Regions from separate parts of the Pantoea sp. B9002 genome, predicted to be linked through region 1. Evidence: predicted binding sites of a transcription regulator. Region 1 holds the regulator's gene; each other region holds the start of a gene.

Region 1 (8,042 bases):
CCGGCGGAGACCAGCAGGCTGGCGACAAAGCACAATCCCAACTGGAATAAGTTCTGTAATCCTGCCGCTTTACCGGTGGCGTGCGGGAAGGGCGCTAATGCGCTGGCAACCACAATCGGATAGATCGCGCCATTGGCCAGCGCCATGCCGCAAAAGGGCATCAGCAGCACAAACAGCGGCGCTGAAGGCATCAGAGCGATGACAAACAGACTCAAAATACTCAGGCTATACAGCACCAGCAACCACGGCAGCAGTTGCGCGCCCTGATAACGATTTAACAACGTGCGACAGCCAAAACCGCCAATCAGAAACGCAATGGTCTGCGGAATATAACTCAGGCCAATGTCGCCCGGCGTCAGGCCAGCAGCGGAGAGAATGAAAGGTGAGCCCGTCAGCCAGGCGAAAAAGCTCGCCGAACATGCCGAATAGATCAAGACGTTACCGCTGTAAACGCGGGTGCCTAGCAAGGTGAACCAGCCGGGCTGTTTGCCTGTGGCAACTTTCTCGCGCTTAGGCGAGGTTAACTGCAGCGTACCGATCAGCAACACCACGGCAACCAGCGTCAGCGTGATGAAGATGCTGCGCCAGTGGAAGTGGCCGATCAGCCAGGCACCGAGCAGCGGTGCCAGCGCCGGCGACAGCGCAACCAGCGGCATAATCGTCGCAAACACTTTATTGGCTTTGGCTTTTGGATAGTGATCCACCACCAGCGCCTGCCAGCTCACGGCAGCGGCACAAACGCCAATCGCCTGCACAAAACGCAGCGCCAGCATCAGGCGGACATCGGTCACCCACAGCATCCCCAGACAACCGAGGGCGAAGATGGCTAAGCCCGCCAGCAAAATCGGCTTACGTCCGTAACGATCCGACAACGGTCCCCAAAAAACCTGGGCGCAGGCAAAACCGCCGAGAAACAGACTCAGGCTGGCGCTGATGGTGCCGGGTGCGGTAGCAAAATCACGCTGCATATCGCCAAAGGCGGGTAAATACATATCCGTGGCAAGAAAGCCGAGCATGCTGAGCACGGCGAGATAAGGCATAAATGCTTTAGACGACAACATGTTGATTCTCTTTTGGGCAGGTTGAACGCCGGGGAGTGTAAAAGGATGCAGCGCGCTTTGTGAAACGCTAATATTTGCATAGTGCTGTTAAATTTTTTGAAGGCAAAATTATGTGGTCAGAATATGCGCTTGAAGTAGTGGATGCGGTGGCGCGCACCGGTAGTTTTAGCGCGGCAGCGCAGGAGCTGCATCGCGTGCCTTCTGCCGTCAGCTATACCGTGCGTCAGCTGGAAACCTGGCTGGCGGTGCCGCTGTTTGAGCGCCAGCATCGGGAAGTGGTGATGACACCGGCGGGCGAGCATTTTGTGCGTGAAGGCCGATCTGTTATCAAAAAAATGCTGGCAACTCGCCGACAGTGTCAGCAACTGGCAAATGGCTGGCGCGGCGAGTTGAGCATCGCGGTTGACTGCATTGTAAAACCGCAGCGCACGCGGCAGTTAGTGAAGGACTTCTATCGCCATTTTCCCGATATGGAGCTGATTATCAGCTACGAAGTGTTCAACGGCGTGTGGGATGCGTTGGCTGATGGTCGGGTGGATGTGGCGATTGGTGCAACCCAGGCAATTCCGGTGGGCGGACGTTTTGCCTTTCAGGACATGGGCGCGCTGAACTGGCGCTGTGTCGTAAGTCCCGATCATCCGCTGGTAAACAGCAAGGAGCTGGATGATGAAACCTTGCGGGCGTGGCCATCGCTGGTGCTGGAAGATACCTCGCGTGCGTTGCCGCGCCGTATGACATGGACGCTGGATAATCAGCGGCGGTTGGTGGTGCCAGAGTGGGAAACCGGGATGGATTGTTTGCTGGCAGGATTGTGCGTCGGAATGGTACCGGGCCATTTGGCGCGTCCGCTGCTGGACAGCCACAAACTGGTTGAACTGGCGCTGCCGCAGGCGTTTCCCGACAGTCCGTGCTGCGTAAGCTGGTCCGAACAGCGCGCGTCACCGGCGCTGGCGTGGTTACTGGCTTATCTCGGGGATGCCGAAACGCTGAACCACGAATGGCTCAGCGAAGTGTCGGCTTAGCGGCGATAGTCGCGGAACGGACCGTACGCCACCGAACGGCGTTCAATCAGCGTTGGCTGGACTTCGATTGTTTGCGGATCTTCGCGCTTGCTGGTAATGCGATCCAGCAGCATTTCCAGCGCTTTTTCACCCAGTTCGGCTTTCGGCTGGTGCACGGTGGTCAGCGCTGGGGTGAAATAGCGCGCGTTGCGCACGTTATCATAGCCAATCACCGAGATATCCTGCGGTACGCGCAAACCCATCTCATCAGCGGCGCAAATCGCGCCCATCGCCATGATATCGCCACCGCAGAACACCGCGGTTGGACGCTGTTTCTGATTTAAAATCTGCTGCATCGCCTGATAGCCCGATTCAGGTTCAAAGTCGCCCTGAACCACCCATTCCGGACGCACCGTAATGCCCGCTTCGTTCATTGCCTGCAGGAAGCCAGCATGACGTCCGCCGCCGGTGTTGCGCTCCATCTGGCCTGGAATGGCACCGATATCGCGATGGCCGCGTTCGATCAGATAACGCCCGGCGAGATAACCGCCCTGAAACGCATTGTCCTGCACGGTATCGGTGAAATCACCGCGTGACGCGCCCCAATCCATCACCACCATGGGGATATTGCGGTTCTCTTCCAGCATCTGCAGCAAATCGTCTGGATATTCCGAACACATCACCAGCAATCCATCGACGCGCTTTTGCGCCATCATCGACAGGTAAGCGCGCTGCTTTTGCAGATCGTTGTGCGCATTGCCGAGAATCAGCGTATAGCCGCGTTCGAAACACCGGTTCTCCACCGCTTCGATAATTTCAGCAAAGTAGGGCGCTTCGCTAGAGGTCGCCAGCAGACCCAAGGTTTTGGTGTGATTGACTTTGAGACTACGCGCCACGGCACTCGGCGAGTAGTGTAATTCTTTGATCGCTTCCCATACGGCGTTACGCGTCTCTTCCGCAACGAAACGCGTTTTGTTGATGACATGCGAAACCGTGGTGGTTGAGACACCCGCGCGTTTTGCGACATCTTTAATTGTTGCCATGAAAATGGTACTCCTGGGCTTATCGCAACTTACTGATAAGTATATTGTTAAACGTTTGCGTCTGCTAATGCTTTTACAGCCCAAAAAAGCGGGCAAAACGGTAGGTTCTAGCAGGCGAAATCACTTCATCACGCTGTAAATACAGCATGCGCAAAATCTGTTGCGCAACGAAAGGCGGCGATTCTAGCAAGCTGGCGCGGATAACACGAGATTTTTGCCCATTGCTGTGCGAAAATCGCCTTAACCCTGATGATTGTGTGACTAAGGAGTTGTGATGAATACCGACCTGAAGCTGGCGCTAATGACCACTGTTGGCGCACTGTTGATGATTATCGCCTTTAGCTTTACCGCGATCATGCATTAACAAAAAAGCCGGAGCTGAGAACAGCATCCGGCTTTTTTATCTTTGTTGCGCAACAACTAGCGAATGGTTTTTGGCGTCATCATACGACGCGCGCCCACATAGTGTTTCTGCCAGTAATCCTCACCCAATGCGCTAATCTGAATATCTTTGCCGGTACGCGGCGACTGAATGAATTTACCATCGCCGAGATACACGCCCACATGGTCGGCGGTGCCGCGATTATTGATGCGGAAGAACACCAGATCGCCTTTCTCCAGCATTTCACGCTTGATCGGTGCCGCATCGCGCAGGTGGTACATCTCATTAGCGGTGCGTGGGAGTTTGAATTTAACCAGATCTTTATAGGCGTACCACACTAAGCCGCTGCAGTCGAAACCGGTGTGTGGCGAAGCGCCGCCCCACTGATAAGGTTTACCGAGCTGACCCATTAATTTGGTCATCGCCGTTTCACGCGCTTTTTGGTAACGCTGGCGGTGCGCTTTACTCATTTTGATGCCGGTCAGTGCTAACGCTTCATCATTGACGGCGATCTCTGGCGTTTTCTTCGCTAACCGTTGATGACCGTATTTCTTAGCAGAGAGTTTCAGCGGGGATTTTTTGCTGGTGGTTTTGTGCAGCGCGGTTTCTGTTTTGGTCTGTTTTTTGAGTTTGAATTTTTGAACAGCAGTCAGGCGCGATTTTTTGGTGGTGGTTTTCACCGGACGTCGTTTGCGGCGCTCGTCTTCACGTGCGCTCTTTTTCTCTGCTTTAAGCGAACTGGCGTTAACGGGCGCATGCGGAGATGCAGCGGCCACATTAAAGAACAGTTGGGCTAAAGCCAGTATGAAAAGCGTAATTAGTAGACGCATAATCCGGTTACAGGTTAAGCAGGCTGAATCAAAGCAGACTGCGGAAAAGTGAGAGAAATCTGATCAAGTGACCAGCGCCGAGGCAATTCTAATCCACTTTTTTTGCAAAAGGTAAGGCCTTTTTCCATTAATATGTTACCAGATTGATTCTGTAGCAAAAATGAGCGATTTCAGCTGGTTAACACAGCGAAACTATTGCTAATTATTAATTTATTAATGCCAATTAATGATATGAAAATGTTATTTGTCATGCGTTAACTTAACAAACATGGCGATTAGCCAGTGCAAACGCAAAATCCCGTTTTCAGTACGGGAGCGAAATCGCTACAATAAACAAACACGAAGTAGAAGATTAAGGAAGGCAATAATGAGTACTGTTGAAAAAATTCAGCGTCAGATCGCAGAAAACCCGATTCTGCTGTACATGAAAGGTTCGCCGAAGCTGCCAAGCTGCGGTTTCTCGGCGCAAGCCGTGCAGGCGCTTTCTGCGTGTGGCGAGCGTTTCGCTTATGTGGACATTCTGCAGAACCCGGACATTCGCGCTGAAATGCCAAAATACGCTAACTGGCCAACCTTCCCGCAGCTGTGGGTCGATGGTGAACTGGTCGGCGGCTGCGACATCATCGTTGAGATGTTCCAGCGCGGTGAACTTCAGCCACTGCTGAAAGAGACCGCTGAGAAGTATAAAGAAGCGGAATAATGCAGAAGGCCGACAAATGTCGGCCTTTTCTTTGGTTACTCGGCAGACGCGTCGTCTGCGGATTCTTCACTGAAAGCCAGCGGCCAGCCGCCCAGGCGTTTCCAGCGGTTCACCAACTCACAGAACAGCGTCGCGGTTTGCTCAGTGTCATACAGCGCCGAATGCGCTTGCGTGCTATCAAACTCCATTCCCGCCGCTTTACAGGCTTTCGCCAACACGGTTTGCCCGAGCACTAAACCGCTCAATGCCGCGGTATCAAAAGTGGCAAACGGGTGGAACGGATTGCGCTTCAGGCTGGCGCGCTCTGCGGCCGCCATCACGAAGTTGAGATCGAAAGTGGCATTGTGCGCCACGATAATGGCGCGATTGCAGCCGCTATCTTTGGTGCCTTTGCGCACCATTTTAAAAATCGCATGCAGGGCTTCATATTCACTTACCGCACCGCGCAGCGGATTGGTGGGATCGATGCCGGTAAACGCCAGCGCCGCAGGATTCAGAATGGCGCCTTCAAACGGTTCCACATGAAAGTGCAGCGTTTCATCGCGGTGCAACCAGCCGTCTTCATCCATTTTCAGCGTGGTGGCTGCAATTTCCAGCAGTGCATCGGTTTGTGCATTGAAACCCGCGGTTTCAACGTCGATCACAACAGGATAAAAACCGCGGAAGCGTTGGTGGAGAGCGTTTAAAGCGTTCGATTCAGACATCAGGATCTCATGGCAATAAATAGGGCAGCGCGCATTATGGCAAAAATCGCAGGAGGGTGCAGCAGGAGAGGGAAGTCAGCCTGCAAATAGCAGGCTGACGAGCAACCTTAGTTGCCTAAGCCGTGACCGGCATGTTTGTTTTCAATCAGCTCGATTTTGTAGCCGTCTGGATCTTCAACAAACGCAATAATAGTTGAACCGCCTTTAACCGGGCCCGCTTCACGCGTCACGTTGCCGCCCGCGCTGCGAATGCGTTCGCAGGTGTCAGCCACATTGTCCACGCCCAGCGCGATATGGCCGTAAGCGTTGCCGAGATCGTATTTATCCACGCCCCAGTTGTAAGTCAGCTCAATCACCGCGCCTTCGCTCTCTTCGGTGTAGCCAACGAATGCCAGAGTGTATTTATACTCGGTGTTTTCGCTTTGACGCAGCACGCGCATGCCGAGCACGCGGGTGTAGAAATCGATAGAACGTTGCAAATCGCCAACGCGTAACATGGTGTGAAGTAAACGCATAACATCCTCTTTTTTAAAACGTCATCAGTGCATGACAAGCAACTTAGTATACACACTGATGAAACAACGCTGCCGCCTATCCGCCGCGGCAGCTATTTTCTTACAGGGTTGGATAATCGGTATAACCTTCCGCGCCGCCGCCGTAGAAGCTCTCAGGACGCTGCGGATTGAGTGGCGCATCCTGCTGCAGACGGGCAACCAGATCCGGGTTGGCGATAAAGTCGCGACCAAACGCCACCGCATCAATCAGGCCGCGCGCAATCAGATCGTCGGCTTTCTCAACGGTGTAAGCACCGGCACCGATGATCACGCCTGGGAACAGGGCGCGCACTTTTTCACGGAATGCATCGCTGTAAGGCTGTCCGCCCGCCCAGTCTGGCTCAGAAAGGTGCAGATAGGCGATGCCGCGTTTGCCTAACTCGGCGATGTACCACAGCGCCGCTTTTTCTTCTTCCGGGCCATTTTCCAGATTCTGGAAGGCACCGATTGGCGAAACGCGGATACCGATGCGATCGGCAGACCAGTTGGCAATCGCCGCATCCACCACTTCCAGCGCGAAACGGCCACGCTTCTCAATCGAACCGCCGTACTCATCGCTACGCTGGTTTGAGCCGGGCGCGAGGAACTGGTGCATCAGATAGCCGTGCGCGGAGTGCAGCTCCAGCAGGTCGAAATCGGCTTCACGCGCATTGGCAGCGGCCTGACCAAAATCTTTTACGATTTGCTGAATTTCAGCCACTGACAACTCGCGCGGCACGGAGGTGTCTTCACGATAAACAGAACCATCCGCGGCGCGCAGCGAAGTGCGCGTACCCGCCGCCAGCGCGGTTGGCGCGACCGGCGCTTTGCCTTCTGGCTGCACGCTGTGATGAGAAATGCGTCCGGTGTGCCACAGCTGCACGGCGCTGTGACCGTTGGCGGCATGAATGCCTTCGTTAATCACTTTCCACGCGGCAATTTGCTGCTGTGTGTGCAGACCCGGCGCACCGGCATAGCCTTTCGCCTGGAAAGAGATCTGAGTGGCTTCGGTGATGATCAAACCGGCACTGGCGCGCTGTTGATAATATTCTGCCATCAGCGGCGTAGGGATATCGCCCGGCTCAATGCTGCGCAGACGCGTCAACGGGGCCATGAAAATGCGGTTCGGTACGGTAATCGCGCCCACTTTGAGTGGGGAGAACAGCTGCTTACTCGCCATATTGATTGCTCCAGGAAGACCGGTCGTCTAGTCACGACGCTTTTTAAAAATCAGTGACTTATCAGCCACTGTTCGATGGTGTTGAGCGCCAGGCTAATCGGGCCTGGCTCTCGGGAAATCTTGCTCTGCAAACTGGCTCCGAGCCACAGCAAGTAGCAGCGCTGCGCCAGCTGCTGCGGCGTTTGCCCAAACGGCAGCGGCTGCTCAGCCGCCACCTCAGTCAAACAGCGCGTGTAGGCAGCGATGATGGCGTTGGCACCCTGTTGCAGTGCATCGCGCATCGGTTCGGAGAGATCGCACACTTCGGCTGACAACTTCACGCCAAGACAGCCAACAATATGACCTTGCTCGATAAACAGCCGTTCGCCATAGCGGAAATGCGCTAACAGGCGCTCGGTCGGCGTTAAATCGGGCAGATTCAATTGCTGATCAATCTGCTGCTGGAAGTGGGCGAAGTAGCGCTCAATCAGCGCAACGCCAAAGGCCTCTTTCGAACCGAAATAGTGGTAGAACGAGCCTTTGGTGACTTCCGCCAGCGCCAGCATCTCGATCAATCCCATGCCGGTAAAGCCGCGCTGTAAACAAACCTGCTCGCCAATAGCGAGCAG
Region 2 (8,042 bases), on a different contig from region 1:
TTGCCAGCCACTATATCATGCGAACCGGGGGATACAGATTGGAACTAAATGGAGATCTCCGAGATGCCGCCGCAGGCTGTAACCCTTGAACCCTTGGTTCAAGGTGAACATGCCGTCACAACTATTAGGCTTCTCGGACGGACCGAGCATGCGCACAAATTGTGGAGCGTCACATTCTGTTGGTATGAAATATCGGCTCAGGGGACTGGCCCGCTTGCAAACATCTCAGAGAAAATTTACTTCACCGTCACTCTAGCATGAGGACCATGAAGCTTTATTCAAAATTAGGGCCCTGGCGGTCAGTTATGCGACCTTGCTCTACTAACGCTTGTTCAATGGTCTGCTGCAGCATGCGGATACGTTGTTCCATGTTTGCTGCATAGTCGCGCGTCTTACCTTTCTCTTGTGCCAACTCGTGGCAGATGTTTAACGCGGCGATGAACACCAGTTGCTCTGTATTGGTGACTCTAGTGCGAACTTTTAAATCTTGCAACCGTTGATTGAGATCCTCTGCGGCCAGATTCAGCGCATCTTGCTGTTCAGGCGGGCAATTCACTCTCAACGAACGACCAAAAATTTGAATATCTACTGGTTGTGCAGACATGCCACCATCCTAACTGATTACTTCGATCGCATCTCCCTTACCGGTCAATGGGTTGGGAGGTGCGAAACTATATATACCCGAGTTATAAGTTACAACCCCTTTTCTGGAAACCCAGAGGCACCTGGTGGTAGCATAACACGAACTTATTCTGCCAACGACGACCAAAGCTTATGTCTTTACAGAACGCAACGCCGAGTTACAACACGCTGGCCGCGGCCCTTTCACAGCAGGGCGTGGGCATGACGCCAGCCGAAATGCACGGTCTCCTTTCCGGGATTCTGTGCGGCGGCAATCAGGATACCAGCTGGAAAACCATGGTTCACGATCTCACCAACGAAGGCATGGCGTTTTCGCAGAGCCTGTCTCAGCCGTTGCAGGCACTGCATGAAAGCCTGGCGACCACGCTGGAAGACGAAGGTTTTATGTTCCAGCTGATGTTGCCGGAGGACGATGACATCACGGTATTCGATCGCGCGGATGCGCTGGCCGGTTGGGTAAACCACTTCCTGCTCGGTTTGGGCGTCACGCAGCCGAAACTGGAGAAAGTGACCGGCGAAACCGGTGAAGCGATTGACGATCTGCGCACCATCGCACAACTTGGCTATGACGAAGATGAAGATCAGGAAGAGCTGGAGCAGTCACTTGAAGAGGTGATTGAGTACGTGCGCGTTGCCGCTCTGCTGTGCCACGACACCTTCACGCGTCCGCATCAGCCAACGGCACCAGAAGTACAAAAACCTACGTTACACTAAGCGCGTCAATGCGGGTGCGTTGTGGCCCGTCTTCAACAGGGAGTGCAAACATGATTACCTTGGATACGTTTCAACAACGTCGTCAGGCGCTGATTGCCCGCATGGCGCCAGGCAGTGCGGCGTTAATTTTTGCTGCACCTGAAGTGACGCGCAGCAACGACACCGAATACAGCTTTCGTCAAAACAGTGACTTCTGGTACTTCACCGGCTTTAACGAACCGCAGGCGCTGCTGGTATTAATCAAAAGTGATGATAAGCACAACCACAGTGTGCTGTTCAATCGCGTGCGTGACCTGACAGCCGAAATCTGGTTTGGTCGCCGCCTTGGTCAGGATGCCGCACCGGCGAAACTGGGTGTCGATCGTGCTTTGCCGTGGGATGACATCGGCGAGCAGTTGCATCAACTGCTTAACGGCCTGGATGTGGTTTACCACGCGCAGGGCGAATACGCAGAAGCAGATCAGCTGGTGTTCAGCGCGCTGGACAAACTGCGTCGCGGCTTCCGTCAAAACCTCAGCGCGCCCGACACGGTTACCGACTGGCGTCCGTGGGTGCACGACATGCGCCTGTTCAAAAGCGCAGAAGAGATTGAGATTCTGCGCCGCGCCGGCAAAATCAGCGCGCTGGCGCACACGCGAGCGATGCAAGCCTGTCGTCCGGGCATGTTCGAATATCAGCTGGAAGGCGAAATTCATCACGAATTCAATCGCCACGGCGCGCGTTTCCCCTCATACAACACCATTGTCGGTTCCGGCGAAAACGGCTGCATTTTGCATTACACCGAAAACGAATCGGAAATGCGCGATGGCGACTTAGTGCTGATCGACGCAGGCTGTGAATTCCACGGCTACGCCGGCGATATCACTCGCACCTTCCCGGTCAACGGCACCTTCAGCGAGCCGCAGCGCGCCATCTACGATATTGTGCTGGCTTCGCTCTACAAAGCGTTGTCGATGTTCCGTCCGGGCATCAGCATCCATGACGTCAACGACGAAGTGGTGCGCATTATGATTACCGGCCTCGTCGATCTCGGCATTCTGGATGGCAACATCGATACGCTGTTTGAAGAGCAGGCGCATCGTCCGTTCTTCATGCACGGTTTGAGTCATTGGTTGGGGCTGGATGTGCACGATGTCGGCCATTACGGCACGCCAAGCCGCGACCGCGTGCTCGAGCCGGGCATGGTGCTGACGGTTGAGCCTGGCTTGTATATCGCGCCAGATGCCAAAGTACCGCCACAATATCGCGGTATTGGCATTCGCATCGAAGATGACATCGTCATCACCGCCGACGGCAACGAAAATCTCACCGACAGCGTAGTGAAAGACGCCGACGCGATTGAAGCCTTGATGGCGGCGGCACGTCACGCATGAGCATTTTGATTGCCGGCGGCGGCATGACCGGTGCGACTCTGGCGCTGGCGATTTCACATCTGACGCAAGGCCAGCTGCCGGTTACCCTGATTGAGCGCAGCCAGCCCGACAGCCGCGCACATCCCGGCTTCGATGGACGCGCGATTGCCCTGGCGGCTGGCACCTGTCAGCAGTTAGCGGATATCGATCTGTGGCGCTCGCTGGCCGATTGCGCCACGCCTATCACCGATATTCACGTTTCCGATCGCGGTCATACCGGCTTCGTTTCGCTCAAAGCACAAGATCATCAGGTGCCCGCGCTCGGTCAAGTGGTCGAACTTTTTGATGTCGGCCAGCGGCTGTTTCAACGCCTACAGAAAGCGCCGGGCGTCACGCTGCGCTGCCCGGATCACGTTACCTCGGTAGCGCGCACCGCAGATAACGTGCAGGTCATGCTGAACAGCGGCGAAAAGTTGGAAGGCGCATTACTGGTGGCCGCCGATGGTTCGCGTTCACCTTTAGGCGCGTCCTGCGGCATCACCTGGCAGCGCGACGATTATCAGCAGTTGGCGGTTATCGCCAATGTGTCGACGCAGTTGCCGCATCAGGGCCACGCCTTTGAGCGCTTTACCGAACACGGCCCGCTGGCGCTGTTGCCGATGTCCGGCAACCGCATGTCGCTGGTGTGGTGCCACCCGCTTGAGGCGCAAGCAACGATTAAGCAGTGGGACGATGCGACCTTCCTGCAAGCACTGCAGCGCGCATTTGGCTGGCGTCTGGGACGCTTCACGCATACCGGTCAACGCGAGCATTATCCGCTGGCGCTGCAAACCGCCGAACGTCAGGTGACACATCGTCTGGCGCTGGTGGGCAACGCGGCACAAACGCTGCATCCGATTGCCGGACAAGGCTTCAATCTGGGTCTGCGCGATGTGATGTCGCTGGCGGAAACGCTGGCGGGCGCTTATCGTCAGCAGCAAGATCCCGGCAGTTTCGCGGTATTACAGCATTTTGCCGCGCGACGTCAGCCCGATCGTGCCGCCACTGTTGGCGTCACTGACGGTTTAGTCCGACTGTTTGCTAACCGCTATGCGCCGTTGGTAGCAGGACGAAATCTTGGGCTGGTGGCGATGGACCATCTGCCTTGGCTACGAAATCCACTTGCCGCGCGCACGCTCGGCTGGGTTAAGCGTTAAGCACGAATTAAGGGGCAGCAATGCAAACTTTTGATGTGGCAATTGCCGGAGGCGGCATGGTGGGTTTGGCCGTCGCCTGCGGACTACAAGGCAGCGGCTTACGCGTTGCCGTGCTGGAAAAAGCACCCGAGCCACAGTTTGATCCGGCGGCCAATGCGTCGATTCGCGTCTCCGCCATCAACGCTGCCAGCGAACGTCTGCTGCAAAAGCTCGATGTCTGGTCGAGCATTCTGGCGCTGCGCGCCAGCGCCTATCACGGCATGGAAGTGTGGGATCAGGACAGCTTCGGCTCGATCAGCTTTGATGACGAGCAGCAGGGTTTATCGCATCTCGGCCATATTGTTGAAAACGAAGTGATTCATAGCGCATTGTGGCAGCGCGCCAGTCAGAGCAGCGATATCACGCTGTTTGCTCCGGCGCAGCTGCAGCAAGTGGCGTTTGGCGACAACGAAGCCTTTATCACCCTGCAAGATGGCAGCATGATGAGCGCACGTTTGCTGGTGGCTGCCGACGGCGCGAATTCGTGGCTGCGCGACAAAGCGGATATCCCGCTGACCTTCTGGGATTACGAGCATCACGCGCTGGTGGCGAACATCCGCACCGATATGCCGCATGATGCCATTGCACGTCAGGTGTTCCACGGCGACGGTATTCTGGCATTCCTGCCGATGCAGGATCCGCACTTATGCTCGATTGTCTGGTCGCTCTCGCCGCAGGAAGCGGCGCGTGTGCAATCGATGCCGGAAGCGCTGTTCAATCAGCAGCTGTCGGTGGCGTTTGATATGCGTCTTGGCCTGTGTCAGGTCGAGAGCGAACGCAAAACCTTCCCGCTGACGGCGCGGTATGCGCGTAACTTTGCCGCGCACCGTTTGGCGCTGGTCGGCGATGCCGCCCACACCATCCATCCGCTGGCCGGGCAGGGCGTGAATCTTGGCTTTATGGATGCAGCTGAATTAATTGGTGAAATTCGTCGGCTACATCAGGAAGGCAAAGATATTGGTCAGCATCTCTATCTGCGTCGCTATGAGCGCAGCCGCAAGCACAGCGCAGCGATGATGCTGGCAGGAATGCAGGGTTTCCGTGAGCTGTTTGCCGGCACCCATCCCGCAAAAAAGCTGCTGCGTGATGTCGGCCTCAAGCTCGCCGATACCTTACCAGGCGTTAAACCACTGATGCTGAAACAGGCGATGGGGCTAAACGATCTCCCCAGCTGGATACGCTAATCACCTAAGCAAAAAATCCCAGGTGCGCATCAATGCGCGCCTCCCGCCAAATCCGTAGGGTCGCCATTCATGGCGACCGATTCACGCTTAACATCCGTAGGGTCGCCATTCATGGCGACTGTTCAACTGACACCCATTACGCCCAACTGGGCGCTATTTTTCTTCTCTGCACCGCAATAATGCAACGCTGCACCGTAATCGCGCCTCGTTTGATTTATTCTAATTTCACCCCTTAATTCGCATTAGATTAATTCATGCTATAGCCCTTTGCATGCCGGACCATTTCTTAATCCTGCGGCGTGTATTCCCTCAATTTGCTGCATGAAAGTAATTTAGTCGTATTTTGTGCGAGGCTAATCACAATAATGCAGTGATTTATGCTGAGCGCTGTTCGATGACTTGATGAAAGGTGGTAGTGTTTCGCCCTCGTTTTCCTCATGGTTAATTGCCGCATTAGGTGATAACTTCAGCACAAAGAGAACGTTTGCGTCAGCCGCTTTAGGCGACGCAGGCGCGTCACACTCACTTGTATTCACAGGATGGTTATGACTCAGCAAACGCCTCTATTCGAACAGCATCAGGCAAGCGGTGCGCGCATGGTGGACTTCCACGGTTGGATGATGCCGCTGCATTACGGCTCGCAAATGGATGAGCATCACGCGGTGCGTAACGATGCCGGCATGTTTGATGTTTCCCACATGACCATCGTCGATCTGCGCGGCGCACGTACCCGCGAATTCCTGCGCTATCTGCTGGCGAACGATGTCGCCAAGCTGACCCAGCCGGGCAAAGCCCTGTATACCGGCATGTTGAATGCCTCCGCTGGCGTCATTGATGATTTGATTGTTTACTTTATGAGCGAAGATTTCTTCCGTCTGGTGGTGAACTCCGCCACGCGTGAGAAAGATTTAGCCTGGATTAAACAGCATGCGCAGCCGTTTGGCGTGGAGCTGACCGAGCGTGACGATCTGGCGCTGATTGCGGTGCAAGGTCCAAACGCGCAGCAGAAAGCACAAACGCTGTTTAGCGCCGCTCAGCGTGATGCCGTTGCCGGCATGAAACCCTTCTTTGGCGTGCAGGCAGAAAACCTGTTTATCGCGACCACCGGTTACACCGGCGAAGCGGGTTATGAGATTGCCATGCCAGCGACTGAAGCCGCCGCATTCTGGCAGCAGCTGTTGGCCGCAGGCGTCAAACCGGCTGGTCTCGGTGCGCGTGACACGCTGCGTCTGGAAGCGGGCATGAATCTGTACGGTCAGGAGATGGATGAAGGCGTTTCGCCGCTCGCCGCCAATATGGGCTGGACCATCAGCTGGGAACCTGCCGATCGTGATTTCATTGGCCGTGATGCCCTGCAGGCGCAGCGCGAGCACGGCACCGAAAAGCTGGTTGGCCTGGTGATGACCGAAAAAGGGGTGTTGCGTAACGGGTTAACGGTGCGCTTCACCGATCAACAAGGTCAGCCGCAGCAAGGTATTATTACCAGTGGTTCCTTCTCACCAACCCTGGGTTACAGCATCGCGCTGGCGCGTGTGCCAGCCGGAATTGGTGAGCAGGCGATTGTGGAAATCCGCAACCGTGAAATGCCAGTGAAAGTCACTAAACCGATTTTTGTTCGCGCCGGTAAACCGGTCGCCCAGTAATTTTTTTCAGGAGAAATGGCCAATGAGCAATGTGCCAAGTGAATTGAAATACCGCGATAGCCACGAATGGGTCCGTAAAGAAGCCGACGGCACCTTCACTGTGGGTATCACCGAACACGCACAGGAACTGCTGGGCGATATGGTGTTTGTTGATCTGCCAGACGTCGGTGCCACCTTCGCGGCCGGTGATGACTGCGCCGTTGCGGAGTCGGTGAAAGCGGCTTCAGACATCTACGCGCCACTGAGCGGTGAGATTGTTGCCGTGAATGACCAGCTGGGCGATTCGCCAGAGCTGGTGAACAGCGCGCCGTACGCCGATGGTTGGCTGTTCCGCATCAAAGCCAGCGACGAATCAGAACTCGACGCGATGCTGGATGCCGATGCATACAAAGCCGCGATCGACGAGTAACCGGTAGTGGCAGAAGGTGGCGCGCTGCGTCACCTTCTTTTTTATCTGCCTGATTTAACGCCATTTTTGTAACCCAGCCCGATTCAGGATTCACTGCAAATGACCCAGACTCTCAGCCAGCTTGAACACAACGGTGCTTTCATTGAGCGCCACATCGGTCCTACGCCGGAACAACAGGCCTTAATGCTGGAAGCGATTGGTGCCAGTTCGCTCTCCTCATTAATCAGTTCTATCGTGCCTGCCGACATCCAGCTGCCAGGCCCGCCTGCAGTGGGCGACGCCGCGACCGAGCAGCAAGCGCTGGCAGAGCTGAAAGCCATTGCCAGTCAGAACCAACGCTACAAATCCTGGATCGGCATGGGCTACAGCGCGGTGATCACGCCGCCCGTCATCCTGCGCAATATGCTGGAAAATCCAGGCTGGTACACCGCGTATACGCCGTATCAGCCAGAAGTGTCGCAGGGTCGTCTTGAGGCGCTGCTCAACTTCCAAACCCTGACGCTGGATCTGACCGGGCTGGACATCGCTTCCGCGTCACTGCTGGACGAAGCGACCGCCGCTGCCGAAGCGATGGCGATGGCCAAGCGCGTCAGCAAACTGAAAACCGCCACCAAATTCTTCATCGCCAACGACATCCATCCACAGACGCTGGATGTGGTACGCACCCGCGCAGAAACCTTTGGTTTTGAACTGATTATTGATAGTGCTGACAAGGCGCTGGATCACGACGATCTGTTCGGCGTGTTGCTGCAACAGGTGGGTACGCACGGTGAAGTGCACGATTACCGCTCACTGATTGCCGAGCTGAAAAGCCGCAAAGTGGTGGTGAGCGTAGCCGCAGATTTCATGGCGCTGGTGCAGTT
Region 3 (8,042 bases), on a different contig from region 1:
ACTCTTTTGCCGCCTCTTTGCCCATCAGCGACAACATCGATTCGATATGCACCGGCGGCAGTTGCAACCGTTTATTGAGCGCCTGCACCGCATGGCGCGAGCTGGCCGTCAGCAGCTGAAAACCTACCACGAACACCACCGCCAGCGTGGCGAGAATTAACCAAATCATCACGTCATCCATCTCATTCACTGCCGGGCATCATAAGCGCTAACGCGGGCGGGCGCCACGGCGAAAAATCGGGAAAGCGGCGTTGATGGCGAATCTCTACCTGACAGCCGCACGCGCTTCTGACAGAATAGGCGCCATCCCCGATCTAACCCTCTACAGATGGATTTCCTCTCTGATGGCAGCAAAAATTATTGACGGTAAAACGATTGCGCAGCAGGTGCGCCTTGAGGTTGCCGAAAAAGTACAGCAGCGTCTGGCGGCCGGTAAACGTGCGCCCGGTTTGGCAGTTGTGCTGGTGGGTGAAAACCCGGCTTCGCAGATCTATGTCGCCAGCAAACGTCGTGCTTGTGATGAAGTGGGCTTCATCTCCCGCTCATACGATCTGCCCGCTACCACCAGCGAAGCCGAGCTGCTGGAGCTGATTGATAAGCTGAATAACGACAACGAGATCGATGGCATTTTGGTGCAACTGCCGCTGCCAGCCGGCATCGATAACGTCAAAGTGCTGGAGCGCATCGTGCCGGACAAAGATGTGGATGGTTTCCATCCGTACAACGTCGGTCGTCTGTGCCAGCGCGCACCGAAGCTGCGTCCGTGTACGCCGCGCGGCATCGTCACCTTGCTGGAGCGCTACAATATCGATACTTACGGCCTGAACGCCGTGGTGGTTGGCGCATCGAATATCGTTGGCCGTCCAATGAGCATGGAGCTGCTGCTCGCCGGTTGCACCACCACCGTGACGCACCGTTTCACCAAAGATCTTCGTCATCACGTTGAGCACGCCGATCTGCTGGTGGTGGCGGTCGGCAAGCCGGGCTTTATTCCGGGCGACTGGATCAAGCCGGGCGCGGTGGTGATTGATGTGGGTATCAACCGTCTCGACAGCGGCAAAGTGGTGGGTGATGTGGAGTTCGAAGCGGCTGCTGAGCGCGCCTCGTACATCACGCCCGTTCCAGGCGGCGTCGGTCCAATGACGGTTGCTACACTGATCCAAAACACGCTGACGGCGTGTGAAGAATTTCACGACATTGAGGAGGCATAATGGCCAGTTTTTCTCTCGGTAAACATGCCCACGTAGATTTGTGCGACCTGCTGAAACTCGAAGGTTGGGTGCAAAGCGGTGCGCAGGCGAAAGCCGTGATCGCGGAAGGCGAAGTGCGCGTCGATGGCACAGTTGAAACGCGTAAGCGCTGCAAGATTGTTGAAGGCCAGAAGGTTGAGTTTGCAGGTTTTAAGATTACGGTTGTAGCGTAGTCATCCGGAAGGTCGCCATAAATGGCGACCCTACAAGACGCGAGTTTCCCCTTCAATTTGCTCCAGCTCAATGTGATTCACCGCCGTATGCTGCGCAATCAGCGTCGCCAGTTTCGGTGAATGGCTGGTGATCCACAGTTGGCTGAACTGGCTGGCTTCGGCAATCAGGCGCGCCAGTGCCGGCAGCAGATCTTCATGCAAACTGTTCTCCGGTTCATTTAGCGCCATAAACGCCGGCGGACGCGGGCTGAGCAGCGCCACCACTAAGCAGAGAAAGCGCAGCGTGCCATCAGAGAACTCAGCGCTCTCCAGCGGACGCAAAATTCCACGCCGTGACATCAGCATTTGGAAACGCCCATTCTGCACATCCACGTGAAATTCCGTGTCTGGGAAGGCTTCGGCCATCACTTCCAACAGTAATTCCGAATGACCACGTTCAACGATAGTGGCCCAAGCCGCCGCCAGATTGCTGCCATCGTGGCTCAGCACCGGCGCGCGTACGCCAATCTGCGGCACGCGAATCGGCGAACCGGGCCACACAGCAAATTCATGATAGAAACGCCACTGACGCAGCCTTTCGCGCACCTGCGAAAGCTCAGGATAAAGATGCGGTTCGCCCAGTTGCCCAAACAGCGACTCTTCGGGATGCAGCACCGCCGGATAGGTTACGCGCTCGCCTTGCACGTTATGCAAAAAGGCGGTCTGATTTTGCCGCTGCATGATGCAGGAGGAAGGACGCCGCCGTTGGCCGCTCATCCATAAACGCTCCTCTTTCACCAGCGGATCGAGATTGAACATGCTGGTGACGAGCGGCTCAGGAAAACCGATATCGAGCTGATAATCCATATCGTCCATCACTACCGCCAACGCCAGACGTTTGGGATCGTGCCGACGATCGCCGCGCCGCAATCCGCCCGCCCACATCGCTTTCTGGATGCCGCCCTCTTCCGCCAGCGCCAGCGCTAAGCGTCCGCTAGCCGCTTCGTGCAGCAATCGCACCGCTTTATACAGGTTGGATTTGCCGCAGCCGTTCGGGCCGCTCACCACGTTAAGCTGCTGCAACGGCAGCGTCAGGTCGCGTACCGAGCGGAAGCCGTGAATATGAATCTGTTCAATCGCCATAATAAAAAAGGGCGATTTCTCGCCCTCTCCGGTTATTTGCGTCGCCAGCTGGAACCTTGCGGCCCATCCTCAACGATCACGCCCAACTCATTGAGCTTGTCGCGCGCCACATCCGCCTGCGCCCAATCTTTGGCTGCACGCGCATCGGAACGGGCTTTCACCCAATGCTCGATTTCCGCCACTTCATCGTCATTTACCTGCGCACCGCTTTGCAGGAACTGCTCGGGATCCTGCTGCAAAATGCCCAGCACGTTAGCGATTTGGCGCAGTTTGGCGGCCAGCGCATCAGCGGAGGCTTTGTCTTCGGTCTTCAGACGATTCACTTCACGCGCCATGTCGAACAGCACTGAATAGGCTTCCGGCGTGTTGAAGTCGTCATCCATCGCGGTACGGAAACGCGCTTCAAACTCTTCGCCACCCGCCGCTGTGGCGTTGGCATCGGTGTGACGCAGCGCGGTGTACAAGCGCTCCAGCGCCGCACGCGCCTGATTGAGGTTATCTTCGCCGTAGTTGAGTTGGCTGCGATAGTGGCCCGACATCAGGAAGTAACGCACGGTTTCGGCATCGTAGTGCTGCAACACATCGCGCACGGTGAAGAAGTTATCCAGCGATTTCGACATCTTCTCGCGATCAACCATCACCATGCCGGAGTGCATCCAGTAATTCACATACGGACCATCGTGCGCACAGGTGGATTGCGCCACTTCATTTTCATGGTGCGGGAACATCAGATCCGAACCGCCGCCGTGAATGTCGAAATGGGTGCCGAGCTGTTTGCAGTTCATCGCCGAACATTCGATGTGCCAGCCTGGACGGCCGTTGCCCCACGGCGAGTTCCACGCCGGTTCGTCCGCTTTAGACATCTTCCACAGCACGAAGTCCATGGGATTACGCTTCACATCGGCCACTTCTACGCGCGCCCCGGCTTGCAGCTGATCGAGATCCTGACGCGACAGCACGCCGTAAGCTTTGTCGCTCAGCACGTCGAACATCACGTCGCCGTTGTCCGCTACGTACGCGTGCTTACGTTCAATCAGCGTGCCGACCAGCTCGATGATCTCATCGATATGGCGCGTCGCGCGCGGTTCCAGATCCGGCGGCAGAATACCGAGCGCAGCGAAATCGTTGTGCATTTCGGCGATCATGCGGTTGGTCAGCGTTTCGATGCTTTCACCGTTTTGATTGGCACGTTTGATGATTTTGTCATCGATATCAGTGATGTTACGCACATACTTCAGCTGATAGCCCACGTAACGCAGATAGCGCGCCACCACGTCGAATGCCACAAAAGTACGCCCATGGCCGATATGACAGAGGTCGTAAACCGTGATACCACACACGTACATACCGATTTGACCGGCATGGATGGGTTTGAATTCCTCTTTCTGTCGACTCAAGGTGTTATAAATCTTTAGCATTGAACGGTTCCGTTTATTTACGTGTGCGGGAATAGAACTATCAAAAATCTTGCTGTTTATTGCGTCAAGCCAACCAGTTATCACTGTATTCAATGACTGCACATTCCGTAGCGGCGCGATTTATCGCGCAATAAATTGCGCCGCTACGGAATGCGCGCGCTGTGAGAACGGTTTTCATCTCTTAACTGACAAACATCAAGCCGGTTATTGTGCCGTATTTTTCTGACTTGTGCATCGCTCGCTTGCCAACTGCCGTCCGGTTACTGACGCGTTATTGGAAATTGTGATATAAGAAGCGTCTACAAAAATGCCTCGCCGCCTTGCAGGCGCGGCAACTGATACTGACGACAACCTTGACAGGAAGAAAATAATGGTCACTTTCCAGACGAACCATGGCGATATCGTAATTAAAACTTTCGATGACAAAGCGCCGGCTACCGTGAAGAACTTCCTGGAATACTGCGCAGAAGGTTTTTACGATAACACTATCTTCCATCGCGTAATCAACGGTTTCATGATTCAGGGCGGCGGTTTTGAGCCTGGCATGAAGCAGAAAGACACCAAAGCAGACATCCGCAACGAAGCGAACAACGGCCTGAAGAACACCAAAGGCACCCTGGCGATGGCGCGTACTCAGGCTCCACACTCTGCAACTGCCCAGTTCTTCATCAACGTGGCAGACAACGACTTCCTGAACTTCCGTGATGAAAGCCTGCAAGGCTGGGGTTACTGCGTGTTCGCTGAAGTGGTTGAAGGCCTGGACGTGGTTGAGAAAATCAAAGCGGTGAAAACGGGCCGCAGCGGCATGCATCAGGACGTTCCGGTTGAAGATGTTGTCATCCAGAAAGTGACTGTTAGCGAGTAATGTCGCGCACGCTGTTTATCGCAGATCTGCATCTGTGTCATGAAGAACCGGCAATTACTGCCGGTTTTCTGCATTTTTTGCAGGGAGAAGCGCGTTCCTGCGATGCGCTTTACATCCTCGGCGATCTGTTTGAAGCCTGGATCGGCGACGACGATCCTAATCCGCTGCATCAGCAAATCGCTGCGGCGCTCAAAGCCTTGCCGGTACCGAAATTCTTCATCCACGGTAATCGCGACTTCCTGCTCGGCCAGCGTTTTGCCGCTGCTTCAGGCATGACGCTGCTGCCGGAAGAAAAGGTGCTCGATCTCTACGGACATCGCGTGTTGATCATGCACGGCGATACCTTGTGCACCGACGATGAAGGCTATCAGCGATTCCGCGCCAAAGTGCATCAGCGCTGGCTGCAGCGTCTGTTCCTCGCGTTGCCGCTGCGTCTGCGCATGCGCATTGCCGCACGCATGCGCAATGGCAGCAAGCAGGCGAATCAGCACAAGTCGGTCAGCATCATGGACGTCAATCAGTCCGCGGTGGAAGCCGCGATGACGCGCCAGCAGGTGCCGATTCTGGTTCACGGCCACACGCATCGTCCCGCCATTCACGCCTTCCCGCTGCACGGCGAAAACGCCCAGCGCGCGGTGCTGGGTGCCTGGCATGAGAACGGATCGATGATTCAGCTTGATACCAGCGGCGTAAGCCTGATCGAATTCCCCTTCTGAAATCCGGGCATCAATGCCCGTTTTCCGCCTACGCAACCGTTTTCCTTGCTGCCATCTCATGCTATTCTCTGTGCCCTTCTTCGCCTGCCCGCCCGGCCAGGTTCGTTTGCATATTCACAGGAGTTGACCGCATGTCATCCAACGCCGCCCCGGCCCGTATCGCCATTGTCATGGGTTCCAAAAGTGACTGGGCTACCATGCAGTTCGCCGAGGAAATTCTTAACAGCCTGGATGTTCCCTTCCACGTTGAAGTGGTCTCAGCTCACCGTACGCCCGACAAACTGTTTAGCTTCGCGGAAACCGCAGCCGACAACGGTTTTCAGGTGATCATCGCCGGTGCAGGCGGTGCTGCCCATTTGCCGGGCATGCTGGCCGCGAAAACGCTGGTGCCGGTGCTGGGCGTGCCAGTGCAAAGCGCGGCGCTGAGCGGCGTCGATAGCCTCTACTCCATCGTGCAGATGCCGCGCGGCATTCCGGTGGGTACGCTGGCGATTGGTAAAGCGGGTGCTGCCAACGCCGCCCTGCTGGCGGCACAGATTCTGGCGATCCACGACAGCGCGCTGTCAACGCGCATCGCCAACTGGCGTCAAACGCAAACTGATGAAGTGCTGAACAACCCGGATCCGCGGGAGGACGCATGAAGCCGGTTTGCGTATTAGGAAATGGTCAGTTAGGCCGCATGCTGCGCCAGGCGGGTGAACCGCTCGGCATCGCGGTGTATCCGGTGGGCCTGGATGCGGAACCTTCTGCGCTGCCGATCGCCGAAAGCGTGATCACCGCTGAGATTGAGCGCTGGCCGGAAACCGCGTTAACCCGCGAACTGGCGAGCCATCCGGCATTTGTGAATCGCGATATCTTCCCGCGTCTGGCCGATCGCCTGACGCAAAAACAGCTGCTGGATCAGCTGAACCTCGCTACCGCGCCGTGGCAGCTGCTGGCCGATAAAGCCGAGTGGCCAAACGTGTTCAGCACCTTGGGCGAACTGGCGATTGTGAAGCGTCGTACCGGCGGCTATGACGGCCGCGGTCAGTGGCGTTTGCGCGCCAACGAAACCGATGCGCTGCCCGATGAGTGCTACGGCGAATGCATCGTTGAGCAAGGCATTAATTTCAGCGGCGAAGTGTCGCTGGTCGGTGCGCGCGGACACGATGGCAGCACGGTGTTTTATCCGCTGACGCATAATCTGCATCAGGACGGCATTCTGCGCACCAGCGTGGCGTTCCCGCAGGCCGATGCCGCACAGCAACAGCAGGCTGAAGCGATGCTCAGCGCCATCATGCATGAGCTGAAGTATGTTGGTGTGATGGCGATGGAGTGTTTCATTACGCCAGAAGGTTTGCTGATCAATGAGCTGGCACCGCGCGTGCACAACAGCGGCCACTGGACGCAGAATGGCGCGTCAATCAGCCAGTTCGAGCTGCATCTGCGTGCGGTACTGGGTCTGGCGCTGCCGCAACCGGTGGTGTTTGCGCCGTCGGTGATGGTGAATCTGATTGGTACTGATGTGAATCTGGCGTGGCTGCAGCAGCCGCTGGTACATCTGCATTGGTACGACAAAGAGGTACGCGCCGGCCGCAAGGTTGGGCATCTTAATCTGACCGATAGCGATCACGCGCGTCTGGTATCAGCCTTGAATGCGCTGGTGCCGCTGCTGCCGGAAACGTATGCAAGCGGGATTGCGTGGGCGGTTGAGAAGCTCTGATTAACCAGGTCGCCATAAATGGCGACCCTACGTGGTTTGGTGTGATTTTCGTAGGGTGCGCATTCATGCGCACCGGGTTACCCCACCATCTTCATCGCCACATGGCTCCAGCGATTCAGATGCGTAATCTGGAAACCATGCGCCTTAAACAGCGCATCCAGCGACGCTTCAGAATGAATCGTAATATGCCCATTACGCGGCGCGATATACCAATCATTCATTCCCAAATGGCTCACTTCATCCGTGGTGCCGGTACTAAAGAAAAACACCCCGCCCTTTTTCAAAAATCCTGACACTTCTGCCAGCGTTTTATGCGGATCGGGTGTGTGCTCAAACACTTCAAAACTGGTCATAAATTCATACGAATTCAGTTCCGGATACTCGCCCGGCACAAACGGATCCCACGCCACCATATCAATGCCCACTTCCTGCATTAAACGCGCCAGCGTCCCGGTGCCGCCGCCGTAATCCAGCATCTTTTTGCCGTGATAGCGTTTAAATAAAGCCAATATCAAATCACGGTTTTTGCTAGGACGATCAATCTCATAGGCGGGATCAAACTCAGCATATCCTTCGTTATACACATGCTGCGCATAATCCGCTGGCGTCCAGTCATCAAACGCATGGGTATACACCAAACCGCAGCTTTGGCACTGATGGTAATAAATCGGCACGCCGGTTAGCGGAAACACGTAGCGACTGGCATTTTGCGCATAGCAGGCAGTATTGAAATCGGTCACGCCATACAGCGTGGCTTCGCCCTGGCAGACTTTACAGCAGCCGATTTCAACAACGG
Region 4 (8,042 bases), on a different contig from region 1:
CACGCCATTGAGCCGCTGGATATCGACGATCAGGTATATCTGGCGCGCTATCTGCCGCGCGATTTAACCGGACGTCTGCTCACCACCCTCGAACCTAGCCTGCGCGCGCGGCTGATGAGCGTGATCGAGCTGGACCGCGATCGCGTCGGCCAGATCATGGATTTCAACATCCTGACGGTGCGCTCTGACGTGACCTTAGCCACGGTGCAGCGCTATTTGCGTAAAGGCAAAAAAATGCCTGACGGCACCGATAAGATCTTTATCACCGATGAACAGAACCAACTGGTGGGTGAGTTAACGCTCACTGATATTCTGCTCAATAAGCCGAAGATGCTGGTCGCAGAAGTGATGAATTCACATCCCACTACGTTTCAGCTCAACGATAAAGCGGAAGACGCTGCCAGCGCGTTCGAACGTTATAACCTGATCTCCGCCGCGGTCACCGATGCTCAAGGCAAACTGATTGGCCGCATCACCATTGAAGACGTGGTCGATTTGGTGAACGAAGAGAACGAAAGCAACATCCGTAAAATGGGTGGTATCAGCCAGGGCGAAGACGTGTTTGCGCCGGTGCGCAAAGCGGTGGGCAAACGCTGGGCCTGGCTGGCGGTTAACCTGTGTACCGCATTTGTCGCTTCGCGCGTGATTGGCCTATTCGAAGCCACCATATCGCAGCTGGTTGCGCTGGCGGCACTAATGCCAATCGTCGCCGGCATCGGCGGTAACACCGGCAATCAAACCATTACCATGATTGTGCGTGCGCTGGCGCTGCATCAGGTTGAACCGGGTAACTTCTCGTTTCTGATCATGCGTGAACTCGGCGTGGCATTGATTAACGGCCTGTTCTGGGGCGGCATTATGGGCGGCGTCACCTGGCTGATGTACGACAACCTGCAGCTCGGCGGCGTGATGATGCTGGCGATGGTGCTGAACCTGCTGCTGGCCGCGCTGATGGGCGTGCTGATTCCGTTAATCATGACCAGGATGAAACGCGACCCCGCCGTTGGCTCCAGCGTGCTGATCACCGCGATCACCGATACCGGCGGATTCTTTATCTTCCTTGGTCTGGCGACGATATTTTTGCTGCATCATTAAGGCTTTAAACAGTGTGCGTAACGTTGCAGCATCTGCTGTAAATTGAGTTGCAACGTTGCGCGCGCCAGTTCACTCAATGCTGGATTGACCCGCGTTGAACCACGCTGATTTAACCACTCCAGTACATCGACCAAATGCCATATGGCTGTTTTTCCATCATGAATCGGACGCGGAAACTGCGGGCTGTGGCTGAGCATCAGCTTGCGCATGTTCTGCCGCGAAACACCAATCAACTCTGCGATATCCGTCAGCCCGACTAAATCTGGCGCGGCTTCAATCATTTCAGCATCTGGCAATGCCTGAAAAACATCCGCTAACGCGCTGCGCACCGCGTCCTGTGCAGTGCTGGCTTCGCGGCAGAACGTCATGCTTAATTTTCCCGCTACACCCGCACCAATTAACGCATCAGTGCAGCCTTGCGAGCCGAGCCGCTCAAGCACTTCATCGATGGCGATCTCATCACTGAGCTGAAAACGCAGCGTAAACTCAAATTCCATGTTTTCCTCATATACCAATCAAAAGCCAGGCAAAATTATGCTCAAAACGCCAGGTTGTCAACTGACAACCATAAAAGATCTGAGCACAAAATCAACCGCACAGCACCTGAAGTGCATATAGACTCTGTTGTTATCACTGACCTGACGGAGAAGAAGCATGTTTAACGTGGATGATTTTGTGCAGTCTAAAACCGGTGGCCCAAAGATGCAGGTGCTGCGCGTGGAAGGCGATATGCTGTGGTGCGCTCGTGTTGACGATCACATCAAGCGAGAAATTGAGGTCAGAGCCGATACCGTGAATCTGTATCACGAAGACGGCGATTTCGGCGTCTGTTAAAAAACGTAATGCTGGTTAGTTAAGCGTGAATTGGTCGCCATGAATGGCGACCCTACGTTTAATTGGCAGGATTTTGTAGGGTGCGCATTTATGCGCACCTGCATATATAGACATTTTTTATGGATTGTCTCGCTGCACATTATTCTGCCCGATGCCGCCAATAAACGGCAGACGCAGCCGGAAAGGTGTGAAATCCAGCCCCATGTTTAAACCCAGCAGATTCACTTCCAGCCCCTCTTCCGCTCCAACCGTCACGCCCAACACACCCAGCAGGGAAAGCTGCACGCCGCGACCTGACGGCGGTAAACCCACCGGATTAAGTAGCGAGCGATAATCTTTGCCAAGCGCGTTAGCCGGCAGGTCCAGCTTCAATGCCGGAACCTCGCGGCCGATATGCGCCATGAAAGTATTGCTGTTGGGTCCCGGCCAGGCGTGATACGTGGTCGGCCACGGATAGGATTTAATTGCCGCTTCGATCTGCGGAATCATCGCTTCTGCGCTAGTGCCGCGATGATCAACCAGCAGACGTGGCTTCGCGCCGTACCAGTAACCATCCGGAAGATTGCTGTTACGACGCACTTTATCGCCGCTGCCCCAGCTAATCACTTCGTAACGGTTATAGCGGGTTTCACCGGCGCGTTTGAAGATAATCCACGGATGCACCGCCACTGCGCCCTTCCAGCCATAGGTTGGGGCAGCATAAATCTGCACGATAGCTTCTGCCGCATAACGCTGTGGATCCGGTGCGATACCGGCCGAATCGCGCCTTGCGGATGCCCATCCACCGCGTTCAGAGGTGAGCTCACCGCCACGCGTTGCCTGCGCCAGACTCGCGCCTAATGAAAGCAAGATGATGCAAAGAAATGAGATCAGTACGGCTTTGAAAGGCAACATCGACGGCATCCTGATGAGTAAAAAATCACTCGCTATCTTGCATCGAAATGGGGGGCTTGTATTCACGAACTATGCGATTCATTTAGCCGCTTAATCTGCCATCAGAACGTTTGAAAGAAAAAGCCCGCAGTTAAGCGGGCTTCGTTTTCACGCAGTAATCAAAGCAGGATTTATTCCCACTCGATCGTCGCAGGTGGTTTACCTGAAATATCATAAACCACGCGGGAAATGCCGTTGACTTCGTTGATGATGCGGTTAGAGACGCGGCCGAGGAAATCGTACGGCAGGTGCGCCCAGTGCGCGGTCATGAAGTCGATAGTTTCAACTGCACGCAGTGAAACCACCCAATCATATTTACGACCGTCGCCCATCACGCCAACAGAACGTACTGGCAAGAACACGGTGAACGCCTGGCTGACTTTGTTGTACAGGTCAGCTTTATGCAGCTCTTCAATGAAGATAGCGTCTGCGCGGCGCAGCAGGTCGCAGTACTCTTTCTTCACTTCGCCCAGCACGCGCACGCCCAGACCTGGACCTGGGAACGGGTGACGATACAGCATGTCGTATGGCAAGCCGAGTTCCAGACCGATTTTACGCACTTCGTCTTTGAACAGCTCTTTCAGCGGCTCAACCAAGCCCATCTTCATCTCTTTTGGCAAACCGCCCACGTTGTGGTGCGATTTGATCACGTGCGCTTTACCGGTGGCAGAAGCAGCTGATTCGATCACGTCAGGATAGATGGTGCCCTGTGCCAGCCACTTCACGTCTTCCAGACGCAGCGCCTGCTCGTCGAACACTTCAACGAATACGCGGCCAATGATTTTACGCTTAGCTTCAGGATCGTTTTCGCCCGCCAGCGCATCAAGGAAACGCGCTTCAGCCGCAACGTGCACGATGTTCAGACCGAAGTGGTCGCCGAACATGTCGAGCACCTGCTCAGCTTCATTCAGACGCAGCAAACCGTTGTCGACGAACACGCAGGTCAAACGCTCGCCGATGGCGCGGTGCAGCAGCATCGCGGTCACAGAAGAGTCCACGCCGCCAGACAGGCCGAGGATCACTTTGTCATCGCCAACCTGCTGACGAATACGCTCAACCGCATCTTCGATGATTTTGGCTGGCGTCCACAGCGCTTCACAGCCACAGATGTCACGAATGAAACGCTCGAGCATGCGCAGGCCCTGACGCGTGTGCGTCACTTCCGGGTGGAACTGCACGCCGTAGAATTTCTTCTCTTCGTTAGCCATGATGGCGAACGGACAGGTTTCGGTGCTGGCAACGGTTTCGAAACCGGCTGGGATGGCGGTGACTTTGTCGCCGTGGCTCATCCAAACGTCCAGCAGCGGTTTACCTGCTGCACTAATCGCATCTTCGATGTCACGCACCAGCGCGCTCTGGGTCAGCACTTCAACCTGTGCATAACCAAATTCACGCTCGTTCGAGCCTTCAACCTTACCGCCCAGCTGCATCGCCATGGTCTGCATGCCGTAGCAGACACCCAGCACTGGCACACCGGCGTTAAACACGTATTCCGGCGCACGCGGGCTGTTCAGCTCGGTGGTACTTTCCGGACCGCCAGAGAGAATGATGCCGTTCGGGTTGAACTGGCGAATTTGCTCTTCGGTGACATCCCACGCCCAGAGTTCGCAGTAGACACCCAGCTCGCGCACGCGGCGCGCCACCAGCTGCGTATACTGAGAACCAAAATCGAGGATCAAAATACGATGTTTATGAATATTTTCAGTCGTCATTGAGGCGTTTCCATTGGGATGGACTTAATAATAAAAGCGCCCGGCGGGTGCCGGGCGCTTAATTTTACGGGATTATGAACCCATGCGGTAGTTTGGTGACTCTTTTGTGATGGTCACATCATGCACGTGGCTCTCGTTAATACCCGCGCCGCTGATACGCACGAACTCTGCTTTAGTACGCAGATCGTCGATGGTCGGGCAACCGGTCAGGCCCATGCAAGAGCGCAAGCCGCCCATCTGCTGGTGCACGATCTCTTTCAGGCGGCCTTTGTAGGCAACGCGGCCTTCGATACCTTCCGGTACCAGTTTGTCAGCGGCGTTATCGCTCTGGAAGTAACGATCTGAAGAGCCTTTAGACATCGCGCCCAGTGAACCCATACCGCGATAAGACTTGAACGAACGGCCTTGATACAGCTCGATTTCGCCCGGAGACTCTTCGGTACCAGCCAGCATAGAACCGACCATGACGGCCGCTGCGCCTGCTGCAATCGCTTTAGCGATGTCGCCAGAGAAGCGGATACCGCCATCCGCGATAACCGGAATGCCGGTGCCTTCCAGCGCGGCAACCGCATCTGAAACCGCGGTGATTTGTGGAACACCAACGCCGGTCACGATACGCGTGGTACAGATTGAGCCAGGACCGATCCCCACTTTCACCGCGCTCACGCCGGCCTGCGCCAGCGCCAATGCGCCTGCGCCGGTGGCAACGTTGCCGCCGATGATTTCCAGGTTCGGATATTTAGCACGGGTTTCACGAATACGCTGCAGCACGCCTTCAGAGTGACCGTGTGATGAGTCAATCAGCAGCACGTCAACCCCGGCAGCAACCAGCGCATCTACGCGCTCTTCGTTGCCCGCACCGGCGCCTACCGCCGCGCCTACGCGCAGACGGCCTTCCGCATCTTTACACGCGTTAGGTTTACGTTCGGCTTTCTGGAAGTCTTTAACGGTGATCATGCCCAGCAGGTGGAAGCTGTCATCAACAACCAGCGCTTTCTCAACACGTTTTTCATGCATTTTGTGCAGCACAACTTCACGTGCTTCACCCTCTTTCACCGTTACCAGGCGCTCTTTCGGGGTCATCACCGCAGAAACCGGCAAGGTCAGATCGGTTACAAAACGCACGTCACGACCAGTGATGATGCCCACCAGCTCGTTCTCGGTGTTCACGACCGGGTAACCGGCGAAGCCGTTACGTTCGGTCAGCTCTTTCACCGCCGCCAGCGCGGTGGTTGGCAGCACGGTTTGCGGATCGGTAACTACGCCACTTTCGTGTTTTTTCACCTTACGAACTTCATCCGCCTGGCGCTCAATTGACATGTTTTTGTGAATAAAGCCCAAACCACCTTCCTGCGCCAGCGCAATGGCCAGACCGGCTTCGGTCACGGTGTCCATTGCAGCGGAGAGCATTGGGATGTTCAGACGGATGTTTTTCGTCAGTTGAGTGCTGAGATCAGCGGTGTTCGGTAAGACAGTGGAGTGAGCGGGAACGAGCAGAACGTCGTCAAATGTGAGGGCTTCTTTAGCGATTCTTAACATTGCAATATCTCCACCTGGGGGCGATTAAAACAGATAAAATATTGCCGCGGCATTATACAGGCCGAAACCGATTGCCTCCAGTGTTTTTTCAGAAAATGTCTTGATCCTCAGGGCAAGCAATGTAGTATCAGTTGATTAACCCTCTGATTTAAAATTTGATCTACATCACATGTCGCTACCGCCAACCGCCAATATTTTTACTGTCAGCCGCCTGAACACCACGGTGCGCCAACTGCTGGAAAATGAGATGGGCCTGGTGTGGCTCAGCGCTGAAATATCAAATTTCACTCAGCCCTCTTCCGGTCATTGGTACTTCACGTTGAAGGATGATGGCGCACAAGTGCGCTGCGCAATGTTCCGCAACAGCAATCGTCGCGTCACCTTCCGTCCGCAACATGGCCAGCAAGTGTTAGTGCGGGCCAGCATCACGCTGTATGAGCCGCGCGGCGATTATCAGCTGATTATCGAAAGCATGCATCCGGCCGGTGAAGGTTTGCTGCAGCAGCAATTCGAGCAGCTGAAAGCGCGTTTAGCCGCGGAAGGCTTATTCGATCAACAGTTCAAACAGCCGCTGCCGGATCCGGCGCGTCAGGTGGGCGTGATTACCTCCGCCACAGGCGCGGCGCTGCACGACGTGCTGCGCGTGCTGCATCGACGCGATCCTTCACTGCCGGTGATTATCTATCCCACCGCGGTGCAAGGCGTGGATGCGCCGGCTGGCATTGTGCGTGCCATTGAACTGGCTAACCAGCGTGATGAGTGTGACGTGCTGATTGTCGGTCGTGGTGGCGGTTCGCTGGAAGATTTGTGGAGTTTCAATGACGAACGCGTGGCGCGGGCGATTTTTGCCAGCCGCCTGCCGATTGTCAGCGCCGTTGGGCATGAAACCGATGTCACCATCGCTGACTTCGTAGCGGATTTACGCGCGCCAACGCCGTCTGCTGCGGCTGAACTGGTGAGCCGTAATCAGTTGGAGCTGTTGCGCCGTTTGCAGTCGCAGCAGCAGCGCATGGAGATGGCGATGGATTTCTATCTGGCACAGCAGCAGCGTCGCTTCACGCGTCTTCAGCACCGTTTACAGCAGCAGCATCCGCAGCTGCGTCTGGCACGCCAGCAAACGGCGCTCTTCCAGCTGCAGCGCCGTCTCGGTGAAGCGATGGACCAGCGCATGCGTGTGGCCAATCGTCAGCAGGATCGCCTGCTGCAACGCCTTAACGCCCAGCAGCCGCAGGGACGTATTCTGCGCGCTCAGCAGCAGCTCCAGCAATGGCACTATCGCTTACAGCAGGGCATGGAAAAGCAGCTCAATCACAATCGTCAGCGCTTTGGCACGCTGGCGGCGCAGCTGGAAGGCGTGAGCCCGCTGGCGACGCTGGCGCGTGGCTTTAGCGTAACCACCGACACCCAAGGTCAGGTGGTGAAGAAAACTCAGCAGCTGAGCAAAGGCGACTTGCTACGCACCCGGCTGGACGATGGCTGGGTGGAAAGCCAGGTTACCGCACTCGAACCGCAGAAATCCCGGAGCCGCAAAGCACGTTCATAGTATGAAAACTATACTTTCTGGCACATTCATCATGTAGCCAGGGAGATTGGTATGTCTTACAGCGTGATTCCTCCATACATTCTGCGCAATATCATTGCCAACTGCTCCGGCGCGCAGCAAGACTACGCGCGCCGCACCCTCACCCACGTCCAACACTTGATGGGCGAACATAACGCTAAACCGGCAGGTACCGCCACAGCGCAGCCAGGCACGGTGCTGCGTGCTATCTACGACGCCGAAGGGACGCAAAATCTGCCCGGCACTTTGGTGCGCGAAGAAGGCCAGGCGGGAAATGGCGATGTTGCAGCCGAAGAGGCCTGGAAATATCTCGGCATTACCTACGCTTTCTTTTGGCAAACCTACCAACGCAACTCGCTGGACAACAA

What was found. The regulator PurR, encoded in region 1, represses purine synthesis genes. The targets are predictions, from matches to a motif close to CANGCAAACGTTTGCNTG.
Region 2: gcvT (glycine cleavage system aminomethyltransferase GcvT) is a predicted target of PurR. The motif match lies at 5,601-5,618, and genes of this name have one in related genera.
Region 3: purE (5-(carboxyamino)imidazole ribonucleotide mutase) is a predicted target of PurR. The motif match lies at 5,574-5,591, and genes of this name have one in related genera.
Region 4: guaB (IMP dehydrogenase) is a predicted target of PurR. The motif match lies at 6,174-6,191, and genes of this name have one in related genera.

The regions. Positions count from the first base shown of each region.
Region 1 is NZ_JACAPA010000017.1:13,359-21,400, reverse strand. It holds gene punC (purine nucleoside transporter PunC) at 1-1,061, opposite strand, end outside; gene punR (DNA-binding transcriptional activator PunR) at 1,172-2,083, shown strand; gene purR (HTH-type transcriptional repressor PurR) at 2,080-3,105, opposite strand; gene HX773_RS11090 (YnhF family membrane protein) at 3,380-3,469, shown strand; gene HX773_RS11085 (C40 family peptidase) at 3,526-4,317, opposite strand; gene HX773_RS11080 (Grx4 family monothiol glutaredoxin) at 4,682-5,017, shown strand; gene rnt (ribonuclease T) at 5,053-5,721, opposite strand; gene gloA (lactoylglutathione lyase) at 5,829-6,236, opposite strand; gene HX773_RS11065 (alkene reductase) at 6,337-7,434, opposite strand; gene HX773_RS11060 (TetR/AcrR family transcriptional regulator) at 7,485-8,042, opposite strand, start outside.
Region 2 is NZ_JACAPA010000059.1:162,625-170,666, reverse strand. It holds RNA gene ssrS (6S RNA) at 52-235, opposite strand; gene zapA (cell division protein ZapA) at 275-604, opposite strand; gene HX773_RS24010 (YecA family protein) at 775-1,356, shown strand; gene pepP (Xaa-Pro aminopeptidase) at 1,407-2,729, shown strand; gene ubiH (2-octaprenyl-6-methoxyphenyl hydroxylase) at 2,726-3,904, shown strand; gene ubiI (FAD-dependent 2-octaprenylphenol hydroxylase) at 3,925-5,127, shown strand; gene gcvT (glycine cleavage system aminomethyltransferase GcvT) at 5,673-6,770, shown strand; gene gcvH (glycine cleavage system protein GcvH) at 6,793-7,179, shown strand; gene gcvP (aminomethyl-transferring glycine dehydrogenase) at 7,279-8,042, shown strand, end outside.
Region 3 is NZ_JACAPA010000011.1:173,846-181,887, reverse strand. It holds gene HX773_RS09490 (DUF1198 family protein) at 1-169, opposite strand, end outside; gene folD (bifunctional methylenetetrahydrofolate dehydrogenase/methenyltetrahydrofolate cyclohydrolase FolD) at 345-1,211, shown strand; gene ybcJ (ribosome-associated protein YbcJ) at 1,211-1,423, shown strand; gene HX773_RS09475 (AAA family ATPase) at 1,454-2,545, opposite strand; gene cysS (cysteine--tRNA ligase) at 2,578-3,963, opposite strand; gene ppiB (peptidylprolyl isomerase B) at 4,334-4,828, shown strand; gene HX773_RS09460 (UDP-2,3-diacylglucosamine diphosphatase) at 4,828-5,544, shown strand; gene purE (5-(carboxyamino)imidazole ribonucleotide mutase) at 5,676-6,185, shown strand; gene purK (5-(carboxyamino)imidazole ribonucleotide synthase) at 6,182-7,246, shown strand; gene HX773_RS09445 (class I SAM-dependent methyltransferase) at 7,324-8,042, opposite strand, start outside.
Region 4 is NZ_JACAPA010000010.1:94,400-102,441, reverse strand. It holds gene mgtE (magnesium transporter) at 1-1,095, shown strand, start outside; gene HX773_RS07610 (AlpA family transcriptional regulator) at 1,092-1,592, opposite strand; gene HX773_RS07605 (hypothetical protein) at 1,750-1,929, shown strand; gene HX773_RS07600 (DUF3750 domain-containing protein) at 2,047-2,823, opposite strand; gene guaA (glutamine-hydrolyzing GMP synthase) at 2,994-4,574, opposite strand; gene guaB (IMP dehydrogenase) at 4,647-6,113, opposite strand; gene xseA (exodeoxyribonuclease VII large subunit) at 6,283-7,656, shown strand; gene HX773_RS07580 (M4 family metallopeptidase) at 7,708-8,042, shown strand, end outside.